Regions from separate parts of the Waltera sp. genome, predicted to be linked through region 2. Evidence: riboswitches for the same ligand, from Rfam matches in the RefSeq annotation. Region 2 holds a riboswitch; the other holds the start of a gene.
The links. A riboswitch is a leader RNA that binds a small molecule or an ion and turns the genes downstream of it on or off. The one in region 2 is predicted to bind FMN.
Positions count from the first base shown of each region.

Region 1: linked by a shared signal. The riboswitch ahead of ribD (bifunctional diaminohydroxyphosphoribosylaminopyrimidine deaminase/5-amino-6-(5-phosphoribosylamino)uracil reductase RibD) and the one ahead of ACLTOH_RS13920 (ECF transporter S component) in region 2 are both predicted to bind FMN.

Region 1 is NZ_JBKVQF010000034.1:518-8,670, reverse strand. It holds gene ACLTOH_RS14335 (AAA family ATPase) at 1-852, shown strand, start outside; gene ACLTOH_RS14330 (hypothetical protein) at 929-1,120, shown strand; gene ACLTOH_RS14325 (RNA-binding domain-containing protein) at 1,221-2,690, shown strand; gene ACLTOH_RS14320 (aldose 1-epimerase family protein) at 2,988-3,842, shown strand; FMN riboswitch at 3,911-4,025, shown strand; gene ribD (bifunctional diaminohydroxyphosphoribosylaminopyrimidine deaminase/5-amino-6-(5-phosphoribosylamino)uracil reductase RibD) at 4,177-5,301, shown strand; gene ACLTOH_RS14310 (riboflavin synthase) at 5,265-5,906, shown strand; gene ACLTOH_RS14305 (bifunctional 3,4-dihydroxy-2-butanone-4-phosphate synthase/GTP cyclohydrolase II) at 5,919-7,115, shown strand; gene ribE (6,7-dimethyl-8-ribityllumazine synthase) at 7,137-7,613, shown strand; gene ACLTOH_RS14295 (winged helix-turn-helix domain-containing protein) at 7,634-8,050, shown strand; gene ACLTOH_RS14290 (low molecular weight protein-tyrosine-phosphatase) at 8,047-8,153, shown strand, end outside.
Region 2 is NZ_JBKVQF010000031.1:8,558-16,710, forward strand. It holds gene ACLTOH_RS13895 (IS1182 family transposase) at 1-1,297, shown strand, start outside; gene ACLTOH_RS13900 (DUF975 family protein) at 1,336-2,106, opposite strand; gene ACLTOH_RS13905 (DUF4190 domain-containing protein) at 2,210-2,590, opposite strand; gene ACLTOH_RS13910 (Tex family protein) at 2,773-5,181, shown strand; partial or broken gene ACLTOH_RS13915 (hypothetical protein) at 5,090-5,366, opposite strand; gene ACLTOH_RS13920 (ECF transporter S component) at 5,479-6,216, opposite strand; FMN riboswitch at 6,316-6,453, opposite strand; gene ACLTOH_RS13925 (ABC transporter ATP-binding protein) at 6,745-7,464, shown strand; gene ACLTOH_RS13930 (efflux RND transporter periplasmic adaptor subunit) at 7,572-8,153, shown strand, end outside.

The sequences.
Region 1 (8,153 bases), on a different contig from region 2:
TCCATCATGATGAATATCCAGTGGAAAAACAATTATTTTGAGGCCATTGATCCCAAGGAAGCCCGTCGGATTTTAGATGAGGAACTGTATGGCATGGAGCGTGTAAAGCAGAGAATCATTGAGACGATCATTCAGATCAACCGCACACATACGCTTCCGGCATACGGACTGCTTCTGGTGGGACCGGCAGGAACCGGAAAATCGCAGATTGCCTATGCAGTTGCCCGTATTTTAAAACTTCCGTGGACAACTCTTGATATGAGTTCCATCAATGATCCGGAGCAGCTGACCGGAAGTTCGAGAATTTATGCTAACGCAAAGCCGGGGATCATCATGGATGCATTTGCCATGGCAGGAGAGTCAAGCCTGGTATTTATTATCAATGAGCTGGATAAGGCAGCTTCTGGAAAAGGAAACGGAAATCCGGCAGATGTCTTACTGACACTTCTGGATAATCTGGGATTTACAGATAACTATATCGAGTGTATGATCCCGACATCTGGTGTTTATCCGATTGCAACAGCAAACGATAAGGAGCAGATCAGCGCACCGATTCTGTCCCGTTTTGCGGTAATTGATATCCCGGATTATACGTTTGAGGAAAAGAAGATTATCTTCTCAAAATTTGCACTGCCTAAGGTATTAAAGCGCATGAGCTTAAAGGAAGAGGAATGTATCATCACAGATGAGGCATTAAATACAATCGTGGATCTGTATTCGGGTACCAGTGGAATCCGTGATTTGGAGCAGGCGGCAGAACATATTGCTGCAAATGCGCTGTATCAGATTGAGGTGGATCATCTGAAATCTGTTACCTTTGATGCTGAGATGGTGAGAAAACTCCTCATTTAAATGGCTGGTTAAAAAATATTTGTGTTGTAAAAAGCCATACAAGGTGGAACACTATCGGAAATAGGAGGTGCATACTATGGCAACAAAAACTGCAAATGTAACAGCACGAGTACCATTTTCACTTGATATTCCGGATAAACTTGCTACGAGAGATTCTATAACACAAGCTGAATTTGATACTATGATGCAGACCGGACTTGCACAGGCAAAAAGAATTGATGCTGTATCTGTTGATGAGGCTTTTAATCAATTAAAGGCGGAGATATAGTGCATTATATTTCAAAGGATCTGATGGCACCGGATGCAGCGGATAATCTGCTTGATAAGATGAAAGTAGAGATTAGAACAAGAAAATTGGAGGTAGCATTATGGCAAAAGATGAGCTGTTTTCTGGCGAATCAAAGAATATTGAATACAAGGTAGTTGTACCGGATAAAAGCGAAAAATATATGAAAACAGTTGTGGCTTTTGCCAATACACAGGGTGGCAGACTGGTCATAGGTATTGATGATAAAACACATCAGGTAGTTGGTGTTGACAATGATAGTTTGTTTCAAGCTATGGACGCTTTGACAAATGCTATATCAGATTCTTGTGAACCGCAGATCATACCGGACATTGGGCCGCAGACGGTTGATGGCAAGACAGTCATTGTTATCACGGTGGAAGCAGGAAAAAACCGACCATATTATATTAAAGCCCAAGGTAAGGCGAAAGGCACCTATATTCGTGTGGCTGGTACTTCCAGACATGCGCATCAGGAAAAGATAAGTGAGCTGGAGATGGAAGGCGCCCGTATTTCTTGGGATGAGCTTACTTGTGTAGGATATGAAGTGACGGAAGAAGCAACGCAGTCTTTATGCAAGGATATTGAAGATTTCCGAAAGAAGGCAGGACTTTCGGGGCATGATGTAAGAAAAGAGCAGTTGTTTAATTGGAAAATTTTGAAGAAAAGCGAAGGCAATGTGCTTGCATCAAATGCGTATGTGCTGCTAACATCAGATTATTTTCCGTTTGCAAAGACGCAGTGCGCCGTATTCAAGGGAACGGATAGAACGGTTTTTCTTGATAAACGGGAATATACTGGACCGATATACAAGCAGATAGAGAGTGCGGTTGATTTTGTTTTGAGAAATATCAGACTTGGAGTGACAATAGATGGCTTAGTGCGTCGGGAAAGCTATGAACTCCCAGTAGAAGCAATTCGTGAAATGATAATCAACGCACATTGTCACAGAAACCTGTTAGATGAATCCTGCATACAGGTGGCAATTTATGATGATCGCTTAGAAGTGACATCTCCAGGTGGACTATACAATGGACTAACCTACGAGGAAGTGATGAAAGGTCATTCCAAGATTAGAAACAAGCTGATTGCAAATATATTTGGTCAGATGGGACTGGTAGAAGCGTGGGGAAGTGGCATCAGAAGAATTATAAGTGTTGCTGGAGAATATGGACTGCCTGTTCCGACTGTGGAAGTATTTGATGATATGTTTCGGGTGAATTTATATAGGAATGTGCAGCATAATGCAAATGGTGGAGAAAATAGTGGAGTAAATGGTGGAGTAAATGGTGGAGTAAATGGTGGAGTAAATGGTGGAAATGATTTCGGAGATAAAGTCCGTATCAGAGAAAAAGCACAGAAATTGACGGAGACTCAGGAGAAAATACTAGATTGTATAGCAGAAGATAAATATATTTCGGTCAAAAAAATAGCAGACAGAATAGATATATCTAGGCGGACTGTTGAAAATAATATTAAAAAAATGAAAGAATCAGATATTGTGGTTCGTCATGGTTCACCGAAAAATGGGTATTGGGAGATTATAGAATAAACTGTAATTCTGAAAAAGTATATCAGCAAAAGTGTAAAGGAGTGAATGTATGTCAGAGTGGTTTTCCCTGAGCTTGTGAATAAAAATATACCAAAGCAGATTAACACTATTGTAAACAGAGACAGTAATCCGGAGGAACCTAGAGTGCTTGCACTTGAAGATTTAGTATCTGTTGCTACTTCTTCGCAAATTCAGTCCATTGACAAACCTCGGTAAAATAGCATAAGATAAAATGGACAGGGAGAGAAAAAGTGAAGCGGTAACGCGTAATTTATAGAATCAGAGGAGATGGAACATATGGCAAGACATAAGCTTGAGAATGAACTCATTGCAATCGAAGTGGAGGAACATGGGGCAGAATTAAAATCTCTGGTCCGTAAAAATACCGGAAAAGAATATATGTGGAAAGCTGATCCAAAATTCTGGGGACGCACCTCACCGGTACTGTTTCCGTTTGTTGGAGCGGTAAAAGACAAACAGTTTCGTACCAAAGGACAGACTTACACCATGGGACAGCACGGATTTGCCCGCGATATGGATTTTACGCTGGATTCTCAGACGGAGGATACGCTCTGGTTTGTATTAAAATCCAATGAGGAAACCATGGCAAAATATCCTTATGCGTTTACCCTTCGTATTGGATATCACATCGAGGAAAATAAGCTGGAAGTGCTCTGGCAGGTGGAAAATCCTTCGGAGGAAGAACTTCCGTTTTCGATTGGCGGGCATCCGGCATTCAATCGTCCGAAAAATTGTAAAATCCGCTTTGATGTAGCTGGTCCGCTTACAAGTACAACGATTGTGGATGGTCTGGTCGGAAACGGTACTGTGGATTATGAATTGAAAAATAGTTATCTGACAGTTACCGATCATCTGTTTGATGATGATGCCCTTGTGATTGAAAATCAGAATGTGCATGAAGTCTCTCTTTGTGACATGGAAGGAAATCCCTATCTGACCGTTACGATGGATGCTCCATTGTTTGGAGTCTGGTCACTGGCGGGAGCAGATGTACCGTTTATATGTGTAGAGCCATGGTATGGACGCTGTGACAGTGCTGATTTTACCGGAGATTTAAAAGATCGGGAGTGGGGAAATCTGATTGCACCGGGCGGTATCTGGAAAGCCCATTATACGGTGGAGGCAGTATAGAAAGCCAGAAAAATTCTCTTGACAGAAAAGGAAAGAAAGATTATAGTCTTATACATAGACAATTTTATAAAGATCTTCAGGGCAGGGTGCAATTCCCTACCGGTGGTATAGCCCACGAGCCGCAAGGCATGATTCGGTGAAACTCCGAAGCCGACAGTACAGTCTGGATGAAAGAAGATACCAAGCGCAGAGCCCGCACGGTTCTGCGCTTGTGGAGGCTGCTCTGGGATGCGTTTGCATTCTGGAGCTTTCTTTTTTGCACAAGGGTCCCTTGTGTCTTTTCGGCTTGCCCTGAACGGTTTTGTTCAGGGCTTTTTCTTTTGGAGGCGACACGATGAACGACAAAGAGTATATGCGTCTGGCTTTGCAGCTTGCAAAAAAAGGTTGCGGATGGACATCTCCCAACCCGATGGTGGGTGCCGTGGTCGTAAAAGAGGGCAGGACCATCGGACAGGGCTGGCACCAGAGATACGGTCAGGCTCATGCGGAGCGCAATGCGCTGGCATCCTGCACCGAAGATCCGCAGGGAGCGACCCTGTATGTGACATTGGAGCCGTGCTGCCATTACGGAAAGCAGCCGCCCTGCGTGGATGCGATTCTGGACGCGGGCATTCACCGGGTGGTCGTGGGTTCTGCTGACCCGAATCCGCTGGTGGCTGGAAAAGGAATTGCAATCCTGCGCGCACACGGCATAGATGTGACCGAAAATGTTCTGCAAGAGGAATGCGATGCGCTGAACAAGGTGTTCTTCCACTATATCACCACAAAACGCCCCTTCGTTTCCATGAAATACGCCATGACGATGGACGGAAAAATCGCCACATACACAGGCGCTTCCAAATGGATCACCGGGGAAATTGCCCGGAATCATGTTCAACGGCAGCGACACCGATTCCGCGGCATTATGGTGGGAGTCGGAACCATCCTAGCAGATGACCCACTGCTGACCTGCCGGATAGAGGGTGGCCGTGATCCCGTCCGGATCATCTGTGATACACATTTGCGGACACCGCTGCAATCCCAGATGGTCATGACCGCCAAACAGGTTCCGACCATTCTTGCGACCTGCTGCGGCGACCCGGAGAAGCAGGCGGCATATCAACAGGCCGGGTGCCGGGTCCTTTGTCTGGAAGCGCATTGCGGTCATGTGAATCTTCTGCAACTGATGGAACAGCTGGGGCAGGAGCAGATCGACAGCATTCTACTGGAAGGCGGCGGAACCTTGAACTGGTCTGCACTGGAAAGCGGCATCGTGCAGCAGGTACAGGCTTACATTGCCCCGAAGCTGTTCGGAGGAAGGGATGCCAAAGCACCCATTGAGGGTGCAGGTGTCCCGCTTCCGGATGCTGCATTCCGCCTGAAGAACAGCCGATTGGAACAGCTTGGCAAAGATTTCCTGATCGAAAGTGAGGTGGAGTACCCGTGTTTACCGGAATCGTGGAAGAAGTCGGAACAATAAAATCCATCAATCGGGGACAGCATTCCGCCGTACTGACTGTTCGTGCAAAAACGGTTCTGGAAGGAACCAGGATCGGCGACAGCATCGCCGTCAACGGCATCTGTCTGACCGTCAGGCAGCTCTTCCCGGATAGCTTTGCTGCGGATGTCATGCACGAGACCTTGAACCGCTCTGCACTTGCACAGCTCACCGTTGGAAGTGCTGTCAATCTGGAACGTGCCATGCCGGCCAACGGACGTTTTGGCGGACACATCGTAGCAGGCCATGTGGATGGCGTCGGACGCATTGCTAATATCCGAAAAGACGATACGGCTATCTGGTACATCATTCATGCAGATTCTGCGATCCTTCGCTATGTCGTTGAAAAAGGCTCTATCACAATAGACGGTATCAGCCTGACCGTGGCTGCGGTGGAACCTACGGGCTTTTCCGTGTCCACGATACCGCACACCGTCCGTCAGACGAACCTGAACCAACGGCACAAAGGGGATTTTGTCAATTTGGAAACCGATGTTGTTGGAAAATATATCGAGAGGCTGCTTCCATCAGAAACACCGAAGCAAAACACGCTCACAAAAGAAATGCTGCTGCGCTGCGGCTTTTAAGGAGAGTTTACGATGAACTTCAATACCATTCCCGAAGCTTTGCAAGACCTGAAGCAAGGAAAAATCATTCTGGTAACGGATGACCCCGACCGTGAAAACGAGGGGGACTTCATCTGTGCTGCCGAATTTGCCACCACCGAAAACGTCAACTTTATGGCGACCCACGGCAAAGGTCTGATCTGTATGCCGATGTCCGAGGCTTTCGTCCAGAAGCTGCAATTTCCGCAGATGGTGCAGCATAACACCGACAACCATGAAACGGCATTTACGGTGTCCATCGACCACGTTTCTACTTCTACGGGCATTTCTGCCGCAGAGCGTTCCATTACGGCGATGGCTTGTGTGGACGATCACGCAAAAGCAGAAGATTTCCGCAGACCGGGCCATATGTTCCCCCTTCTGGCAAAAAAGAACGGTGTGTTGGAGCGCAACGGTCACACGGAAGCAACCGTTGACCTGTGCCGTCTGGCAGGGCTGAAAGAATGCGGCCTGTGCTGCGAGATCATGCGGGAGGATGGCACGATGATGCGCACCGCTGAACTGGCAAAGCTGGCAGAGCGTTTCCAGATCAAATTCATCACCATCCGTGATTTACAGGAGTACCGCAAGTGTCACGATAAACTGGTCGATCAGGTGACGGCAGTGAACCTGCCCACCAAGTATGGCACCTTCAGAGCTTATGGTTTTGTGAGCCGCCTGAACGGAGAGCATCACATTGCACTGGTAAAAGGTGACATTGGCGATGGAAAGGATATTCTGTGCCGCGTCCACTCGGAATGCCTGACAGGAGATACATTTGGCTCTTTGCGTTGTGACTGCGGCCAACAGCTGGCCGCTGCCATGACGCAGATCGAAAAAGAAGACCGGGGTATCCTGCTCTATATGCGGCAGGAAGGCCGGGGCATCGGTCTGATCAACAAGCTGCGTGCCTATGAACTTCAGGAGCAGGGCATGGATACGCTGGAAGCCAATCTCGCTCTGGGGTTCCATGGAGATGAACGGGAGTATTATCTCGGCGCACAGATCCTCCGGGAACTTGGCGTAAAAAGCCTGCGCCTGCTTACCAATAACCCGGACAAAGTATATCAGCTCTCCGAGTTTGGGCTGGAGATCTCCGAGCGCGTACCCATTCAGATGACGGCGACCCCGTATGACCTGTTTTACCTGAAAACGAAGCAGGCACGGATGGGGCATCTTCTGGAATATTAACAACGAAAGAGGTATTTAAAAATGAAAACATTTGAAGGCAAGCTGGTTTCTCAGAATATCAAGGTCGGTATCGTAGCTGCCCGATTCAACGAATTTATCACGTCCAAACTTCTGAGCGGAGCAATGGATGGTCTGCTCCGGCACGATGTGCAGGACGCTGATATTCATGTTGCATGGGTTCCGGGTGCTTTTGAGATCCCACTGGTTGCCTCTAAAATGGCAAAAAGCGGAAAGTATGATGCTGTGATCTGCCTTGGTGCCGTGATTCGCGGTTCTACCAGCCATTACGACTATGTGTGCAATGAGGTTTCCAAAGGCATTGCCACGGTCTCGCTGGAAAGCGGGGTTCCCGTCCTCTTTGGTGTTCTGACCACCGAAAACATCGAACAGGCCATCGAGCGGGCAGGCACCAAAGCAGGTAATAAAGGCTATGACTGTGCAGTCAGTGCCATCGAGATGGTAAACCTGCTCCGGGAAATGGATACCGCCGCAGAGTAAAATACACGCAGGAGTTTGCCATGATCGTTATAAAGACCCGACAGCCTGACCCGGAATTGGAGCAGAAGATCCGGATGCTTCTGGAACGAGAGTACATCGAGGCAGAGCAAATATCCATTGATTCATGGGAGAAGTTGGTTCTTCCGGGGCTTACACTGGACGGAATGGCCCACGAAGTGTCGTGCAACGGCAGAAAAGTCTCCCTTACACGACTGGAGTTCGATTTGCTGCTGATGCTTGCCTCCCACGAAGGACAAATCTTCTCAAAAGAAGAGCTTTTCCGTGCTGTGTGGGGACAAAACTGTGACGACACCTTAAAGGTCGTGGCAAATACCGTTTCCAATCTGCGAAAGAAGCTGGCCGGCTGCGGTAGCTTTATCCGCACTACCCACGGCGGCTATGCTTTTGTAAGCCAAAAGGAGAACGACCCGGCATGACCAGGATCTTATTTATTTGTCTCGGAAATATCTGCCGAAGCCCGATGGCGGAGTATGTGATGAAAGACCTTACGTCCAAGGCAGGACTATCCGAGCAATTTGA
Region 2 (8,153 bases):
CATGGATCCGGTCATGCTCATTAAAATTCCATTCATCCAGTATCTGTACGGCATCCGAAGTATGCGCCAGACAGTAAAAGAAATCGAAGTCAATGTCGCATACCGATGGTTCCTCGGTCTGGAAATGATGGACAAGGTTCCCCATTTCTCTACGTTTGGAAAGAATTATACCAGACGCTTTAAGGATACTGATCTTTTTGAACAGATCTTTTCCCGTATCCTGCAGGAATGCTATAAATACAGACTGATTGATCCTTCCGAGGTCTTCGTGGATGCCACCCATGTAAAAGCACGGGCAAACAGCAAAAAGATGCGGAAACGGATTGCAGATGAGGAAGCACTGTTCTTCGAAGAGCAGTTAAAGAAGGAAATCAACGAAGACCGGGAAGCGCATGGGAAAAAGCCTCTGAAAGAAAAGAAGGAAGATCCCAAAGATCCCCCCTCCTGTGGTGGCAGCTCTGATGGAAAAGAAGAAAAAACGGTCAAGGAAAGTACAACGGATCCGGAAAGCGGATGGTTCCGAAAGGGTGAACATAAAAATGTTTTTGCGTATTCCGTGCAGACAGCCTGTGACAAAAACGGATGGATTCTGGGTTATAGTGTAAATCCCGGCAACCAGCATGACAGCCGGACATTTAAATCCCTGTATGATAAGATAAAAGACATTGGCATTCAGACACTGGTAGCCGATGCAGGATACAAAACACCAGCGATAGCAAAGTTACTTCTGGATGATGGTATCACACCGCTTCTACCGTATAAACGCCCCATGACCAAAGATGGTTTTTTCAAAAAAGCCGAGTATGTGTATGATGAATATTTTGACTGCTATGTATGCCCGAATGATCAGGTGCTGGCTTATCATACGACGAACCGTTCCGGATACCGGGAATACAAGAGCTGCGGAATCGTCTGTGAAGGATGTCCATATCTGAAGCAGTGCACAGAAAGCAGGGATCATGTGAAGGTAGTGACCCGGCATATCTGGGAGCCGTACATGGAAAAGTGTGAGGATATCCGGCATACGATTGGGATGAAGGAAGTGTATGCGCAACGGAAAGAGACCGTAGAGCGCCTCTTCGGAACAGCAAAAGAAAACCACGGATTCCGCTATACACAGATGATAGGAAAAGCCCGGATGGAAATGAAAGTCGGGCTTACGTTTGCCTGCATGAATCTGAAAAAACTGGCAAAGATGATAGCCAGGAAGGGAAAAAGGGGAGCCCAAAAGTGTTTATTATTGATCAAGTACACACTTTTTGAACCGAAAACAAGAAAAACGCTTCTGGAGTGCTGACCAAAAGCGTTTTGTCTACAGTCTGAGAGCACAGGCAATTAATGCCTGTGCTCGTTCTGCATCAGATCCAGAAAATATAAGGTCTGGGTCATGTTCATATATGGCACCAGCCACAGAGTTCCGATACCGAAGCTCAGCAAACACAGAAATCCCAGCGGCAGGAAACTCATTTGTAAGCAGAACAGCTCCCATTTATGTCCTTTCATAATACGGAAGCTTAATTTCATCAGCTCCATAGCGCTATACTGGGGAAAATCCAACAGTAAATAGTAAGCCTGGGATAAACCAAGGGATAACGGAATATAGATACACATACCGATGACCATAAGCACAATGCACAGGATTGCCATGGTTATGGCGTCAAAGCCCTTCCCTGACCGCAGGAGAAAATAGCAGATATCAAGCGGAAGTGTACATGCCGTATTCAGCAGGATCAGTACTGCGGAGATCCCGAGCGATTTTTTGAATAAGTATTTGAAGCCGTAGAACAGATTGGCAGTTACAGCAGGTCTGCTGCAGGCAGTATTCAGATAAAATAATGTGATGCCGGTCTGAAATACTCCGGTGAAAATCGACAATAAAGTCGTACAGGCTGTCAAAAGCAGATATTCCGCCAGAGATGTCTCTGCGCTTCCCCCCATAAGTGTCCGTACGGTAAGGATCATAGTGAAGGTCATGCTGACGGCAAAGGTGAGGGAAAATACGATCAGACTCCGGCAGATGGACAGCAGGATGGCATTGCCGTAATGCCCTGCCATCTGATCTCTGGCTTTTTCTTTGAGTTGGGCTCTGGATGCATATTGTATCATAGAAATCCTCTTTTCTTTTTATTATTGCGTTCTATTGGTTATTCCGGCTGCTCCGGGTTTTGATTTCGTAACTGCAGAATGCATCGGAAAACATAGGCATGTCTTACAGGTAAGATTGCCAGAATTCTTCCATATCGACACCGTACATCTGCTGGTACATCTGATCCAGCATATTCATATAAGAAGGATCTGTGAATACCGTGACAATGCTGCTGACCGTTATGAAGATACCGAGTGCCAGTCCCACACAGGACAGCCAGATCCCGGCAACACACATATTGTTCATGCGTTGCCCTCTTTTCCGGGTGAGCAATGCAAAGAGAATGCCCAGAGCACCGGCGGGAATGGACAGCAGTCCCGTGCAGCATAATACCAGGGAACAGATGCCGCAGACCATAGAAGCGATCGACAAACCCCTGTATTTTGGATCGATCTGTGGTATATTTTGATTCATTTCGTTATTCTGATTCTGATTATAATCCATAGAAAGCCTCATTTCCGGGCGACATATGGTGAATTTGTCTGCCGCGCTTATATTAAGTACTGTACCATCTTTTTCTGTAATAAGCAAATGAAATAAGAATGAAAAGATTGAGAAAACTTCCGATTTCCAGTATAATATACCCATGCGCAAAACAAAATGGCAACAGGCCATCAGGAGGAACTATGGATATTATACAGAAAATCAAAGAAGAACTTCAGGTAGAAAAATGGCAGGTGGAAGCTGCGGTGAAGCTGATCGATGAGGGAAATACCATCCCTTTCATCTCCCGTTACCGTAAGGAGGCCACCGGATCTCTGAACGACGAGCAGCTGCGTAATCTCGATGAGAGACTGACCTATCTGAGAAGTCTGGAAGATAAAAAGGAGCAGGTGCTGAAGAGCATCGAGGAACAGGGAAAACTTACCGATGAGTTAAAGGAGAAGATTCTGGCAGCCCAGACGCTGGTAGTGGTAGAGGATCTGTACCGCCCCTATCGTCCCAAGAGAAAGACCCGTGCCAGTATTGCAAAGGAGAAGGGTCTGGAACCTCTGGCAGAATATATTCTGCGCCAGGAGGCAACAGAACCGGTGCTTAACGAGGCAGCAAAGTATGTTTCCGAAGAAAAAGAAGTAAAGACCCCGGAGGAAGCATTGCAGGGAGCACAGGATATTATTGCCGAGATGATCTCCGACGATGCGGATCATCGTCTTTACATCCGCAATATCACCGTAGAGGAAGGCATTGTGACCGGTACGGCGAAGGATGAGAAGGCTCAGAGTGTCTACGAGATGTATTACAATTTCGAAGAGCCTGTGAAGAAGATCGCAGGTCACAGAGTATTGGCATTGAACCGTGGAGAGGCAGAAAAAGTACTGACTGTTAAAGTCAATGCACCGGAGGAACGTATTCTGCGTTATCTGGAGAAAAAGCTGATCACGAAGGAAAATGAATATACTACACCGGTAATCTGTGCCGCAGCGGAAGACAGCTACGATCGTTTAATAGCACCCGCTATTGAAAGAGAGATCCGTAACGATCTGACAGAAAAGGCAGAGGATGGAGCGATCAATGTCTTCGGTAAAAATTTAGAGCAGCTGTTGCTGCAGCCTCCTATCGCAGGCAAAGTGGTCTTAGGCTGGGATCCGGCATTCCGTACCGGATGTAAGCTGGCGGTAGTGGATGCTACCGGAAAAGTGTTGGATACGAAGGTAATCTATCCTACCGCACCGCAGAATAAGGTGGAGGAGTCCAAAGCTGAACTGAAGAAACTGATCAAAAAATATAATGTGGATTTAATTTCCGTAGGAAACGGTACAGCCTCCAGAGAGTCCGAGCAGGTAATCGTAGAACTGTTGAAGGAACTGGATCGTCCGGTACAGTATGTGATCGTCAACGAGGCAGGTGCTTCCGTATACTCCGCAAGTAAGCTGGCGACAGAAGAGTTTCCCAATTTTGACGTGGGACAGCGAAGTGCTGCATCCATCGCCAGAAGATTACAGGATCCCCTGGCAGAGCTGGTGAAGATCGATCCCAAGTCCATCGGTGTCGGCCAGTATCAGCACGACATGAACCAAAAGAAATTAAGCGATGCCTTAAGCGGCGTGGTGGAGGACAGTGTAAACAAGGTCGGTGTGGATCTGAATACTGCGTCCGCATCCCTTCTGGAATATGTCTCCGGCATTAACAAGACTATTGCGAAGAATATTGTAGATTACCGAGAAAATAACGGGCGTTTTGTAAGCAGAAAGCAGTTGTTAAAGGTGCCGAAGCTGGGACCTAAGGCATATGAGCAGTGTGCCGGTTTCTTACGGATCCCGGATGGTAAGAATCCTCTGGATGCCACCAGCGTTCATCCTGAATCCTACGAAGCAGCGGAGCAGCTGATGGCGAAGCTGGGACTGACAATGGAGGACATTAAGGAAGCCCAGAAACAGGCGGCAGTTAAGAAAGCTTCCGGCAAGAGCGGGGCACAGGCTTCCGGACAGAAGAACGGCAGTAATGCAGCCAATACAGCAAAGAAACGGGAAGAGCAGAAAGGTAAGACCGTAAGAGTGCATAATACCAATACCGCTATGGGCAAGGCTCTGGCAGCGGCCATGGGTGGTGTGAGCTTTGATAATTCTGCAGAAACTTCTACAAAGAAAAATGCACCGGCAGTACAGAATGCATCAAATGATGCAAAAGATATTTCCGGACTGGAAAAGCGTATTAAGAATAAGAAACTGCTGGCAGAAGAGCTGGGAATCGGCGAGATCACGCTGACAGATATCCTGAAGGAACTGGAGAAGCCGGGCAGAGATCCCAGAGACGATATGCCGAAGCCGATCCTGCGCAGTGATGTTCTGGATATGAAGGATTTAAAGCCCGGCATGATTCTGAAAGGAACCGTGCGTAATGTCATTGACTTTGGTGTGTTCGTGGATATCGGTGTCCATCAGGACGGACTGGTGCACATCTCCCAGATCACCGACCGCTATATCAAGCATCCGCTGGAAGCTGTCAGCGTCGGAGATATTGTGGATGTGCAGGTATTGACTGTGGATGTGGCGAAGAAACGTATCGGTCTGACCATGAAGATCCAGAAGCAGTAATGTTATGACCCGCCCCGATATGAGCATAAAAGTGGGATGATAATCCCACGATATGCGAATAGAGGGCAGGGTGCTATGTGCCAGTGGCACATGTTTAGCACGGACCGAAGCGGAGCGGAGAAGTGGGAATGCGTAGCACGGAACAATCTGCAGGCATCAAAGTCGGGGGCTTTTGACCCCAACATCGTATTATCATAAGAAGAAAGAGGGATAACACAGCAAAATGTTATTCCTCTTTCTTCTTATGATTTTATAACCAATAACACCAAACGATACGAAAAGTGAAATAGATCTTTATTATGCCTTATGACCTGTTTTGATAATAGGGCTTAAAGGCTTGTAGATGAGCAGTGTCACAACAGAGACCAGCGTTCCCTTGATGAGATTCATGGGAGCCACACATGCCACCACGAAGCTTACAATGCTGCCTTCCTTTGCCAGCGGATTGACTTCGGTACCCATTGCCAGGATGGCATCCAGAGGCATTCCGTAGAACTTGGAGAAGGCGGGAAGCAGATATACGGCATTGAATGCGGTACCGAATATCGTCATGACCAGTGTACCGGCAATGCAGGCAAGGATGGCGTTTTTCTTAGTTTTCTTAAAGGAATACACAGCGGAGGCAGGGATGATCAGGCTGCAGCCCACTACGAAATTCGCCAGATCGCCGATGAAAGCGGTAGAGGTACCTTTTATGCACAGCTTCAGCAGTATCTTCACGAATTCCATCATGACACCTGCTACGGGACCGAAAGCAAAGGAACCGACTAAGATCGGCAGCTCACTGAAGTCCATTTTATAGAAGCCGGGGGCAAAAAAGATGGGGAAGTCCAGCACATGCAGGATCATGGCGATGGCGGAAAACATACCGATCATGGCAAGCTTTCTGGTGTTGAAGATCGGCTCAGAAACTCCGTTTTTCTTCTGGGCACTCTTTTCCAGCACCACAGCCACCAGGAAACACCCCACGATGACCGCTAGGAAGATGACTACATAGGCCACATTTTCAGTTACAGTTTGCATTAGTTTGTTCATTTCAGAACTCCTTTCCTATGAGAAAATCAAGGAAAGTCTTCAAAAAAAGCCCCGGAATACAAGCTTCCGGGGCATGGGTATCACAAAAAAATATAAGTGATACGTCTTCTTTCATCCAGACTGTACTGTTGGTTCCGGATTCACACCGGATCAGCCGCAGAATGCATCTGCGGGTCGCGGACTTAAGGATGACCTATTACCGCCAGTAGGGAATTGCACCCAACCCTGAAGAACTTTACCTTATGCATGGAATATAACACTTTGTGAACATATTGTCAATATAGAAAATCTTTAGAATTTTCCCAACATTTTTTTCGGATTTCCCTGTTATAGTAGCTGTACTAACTATTCAGAACCGCATGCGCAAAATCGCCCTTCCAGAGCTTTCCTTTTGCATGACTCTGAATAGTTGCAAATACTTATAGAAATGTGTTGACACTCAATAGATATTATTGTATTATGCAAACAGTACAGTGACACAATGAAGAATACACAGAAAATGTATCATGAAATGGGAGTATGTGAGGAATGAGTGCATTAGTAGAGATCAAAGATGTGTGCAAGGTTTACAATCCTGGGGAAAATGAGGTGCGGGCATTGGATCATGTGAGCCTGACCATCGACGAACAGGAATTTGTGGCCATCATCGGACATTCCGGAAGCGGTAAGTCCACGCTGATGAATATGCTGGGATGCCTGGATGTGCCCACCAGTGGAGAATATTGGCTCCATGGACAGGATGTATCCGCATTGACAGACGATGAACTGTCGGATATCCGCAACCGGGAGATCGGCTTTATTTTCCAGGGATTCAATCTGATCCCCAATCTGACTGCGGTGGAAAATGTAGAACTGCCACTGATCTACCGGGGAGTATCCAGAAGTGTACGGCAGGAGCTTTCCAGAGAAGCACTGAAAAAGGTGGGACTGGAACACCGTATGGATCATAAGCCTTCGGAGATGTCGGGAGGACAACAGCAGAGAGTGGCCATTGCCCGAGCTATTGCTCAGGCACCACCGGTGATCCTGGCGGATGAACCTACCGGCAATCTGGACTCCAATTCCACAAAAGAGATCATGGATATTCTGAAAGGTTTACATAATGAGGGAAGAACAGTCATCCTGATTACCCATGACAATGATATTGCGGCACAGGCAAAACGGGTGATCAAGATCAAGGACGGCAAAGTGGAATCCGATTCCGGACAGATCGTTCCGGTGGAGGAGCTGCAGACAGCAGGAGCGTAGTGGAAAATAAATCTTTCACATGCAATGCCATGCCACCGGTCACGGCTAACAAATTATGAAAAGATAAGAGTATGAATGAATATAGAAAGGATCATAAGTGAGGGATCATGGAACAGCAGGAAAAAACAGAACAGGCACTGAGTGCTAAAAAAATCAAGGAAATGAAGAAAGCAGAAAAGAGAAAGCAAAAAGAAGCAAAAAAGGAACAGAAGGCAAAGAACCCAAGCAAAAAGCGTAAAAAAGCACCTGTTATTATTGCGGCTATCATAATTGTACTGATCGTGATACGCATGGTAAGCTGTGCGTTTTCCGGCAATGCTGGAGTGATGGTAAGCACCACTAATGCATTTCGCGGAGACATCGAAGAAAATGTCAGCACCAGCGGAAAAGTAGCCAGTGAGGAAAAGACCGTTTTATTTGCTCCGGTCAGCGGAAGATTAAGCGAGATCAATGTGGCAGCCGGAGATGCCGTCAAGGCAGGAGATGTCCTGATGACCTACGACATGGATCAGATGGAACAGCGCCTGCAGGAGGCGTCCTTACAGCAGGATAAGAGTAATGCTTCTTATAACAGTACTATGACAGAGAACAGCAAAAGTACAGCAAAACTGAATGAGGCCAATACCAATCTAGCAGTGTTGGATCAGCAGCTTACCGATTACAAGGCATATCTCAAGGAACTGCAGGAT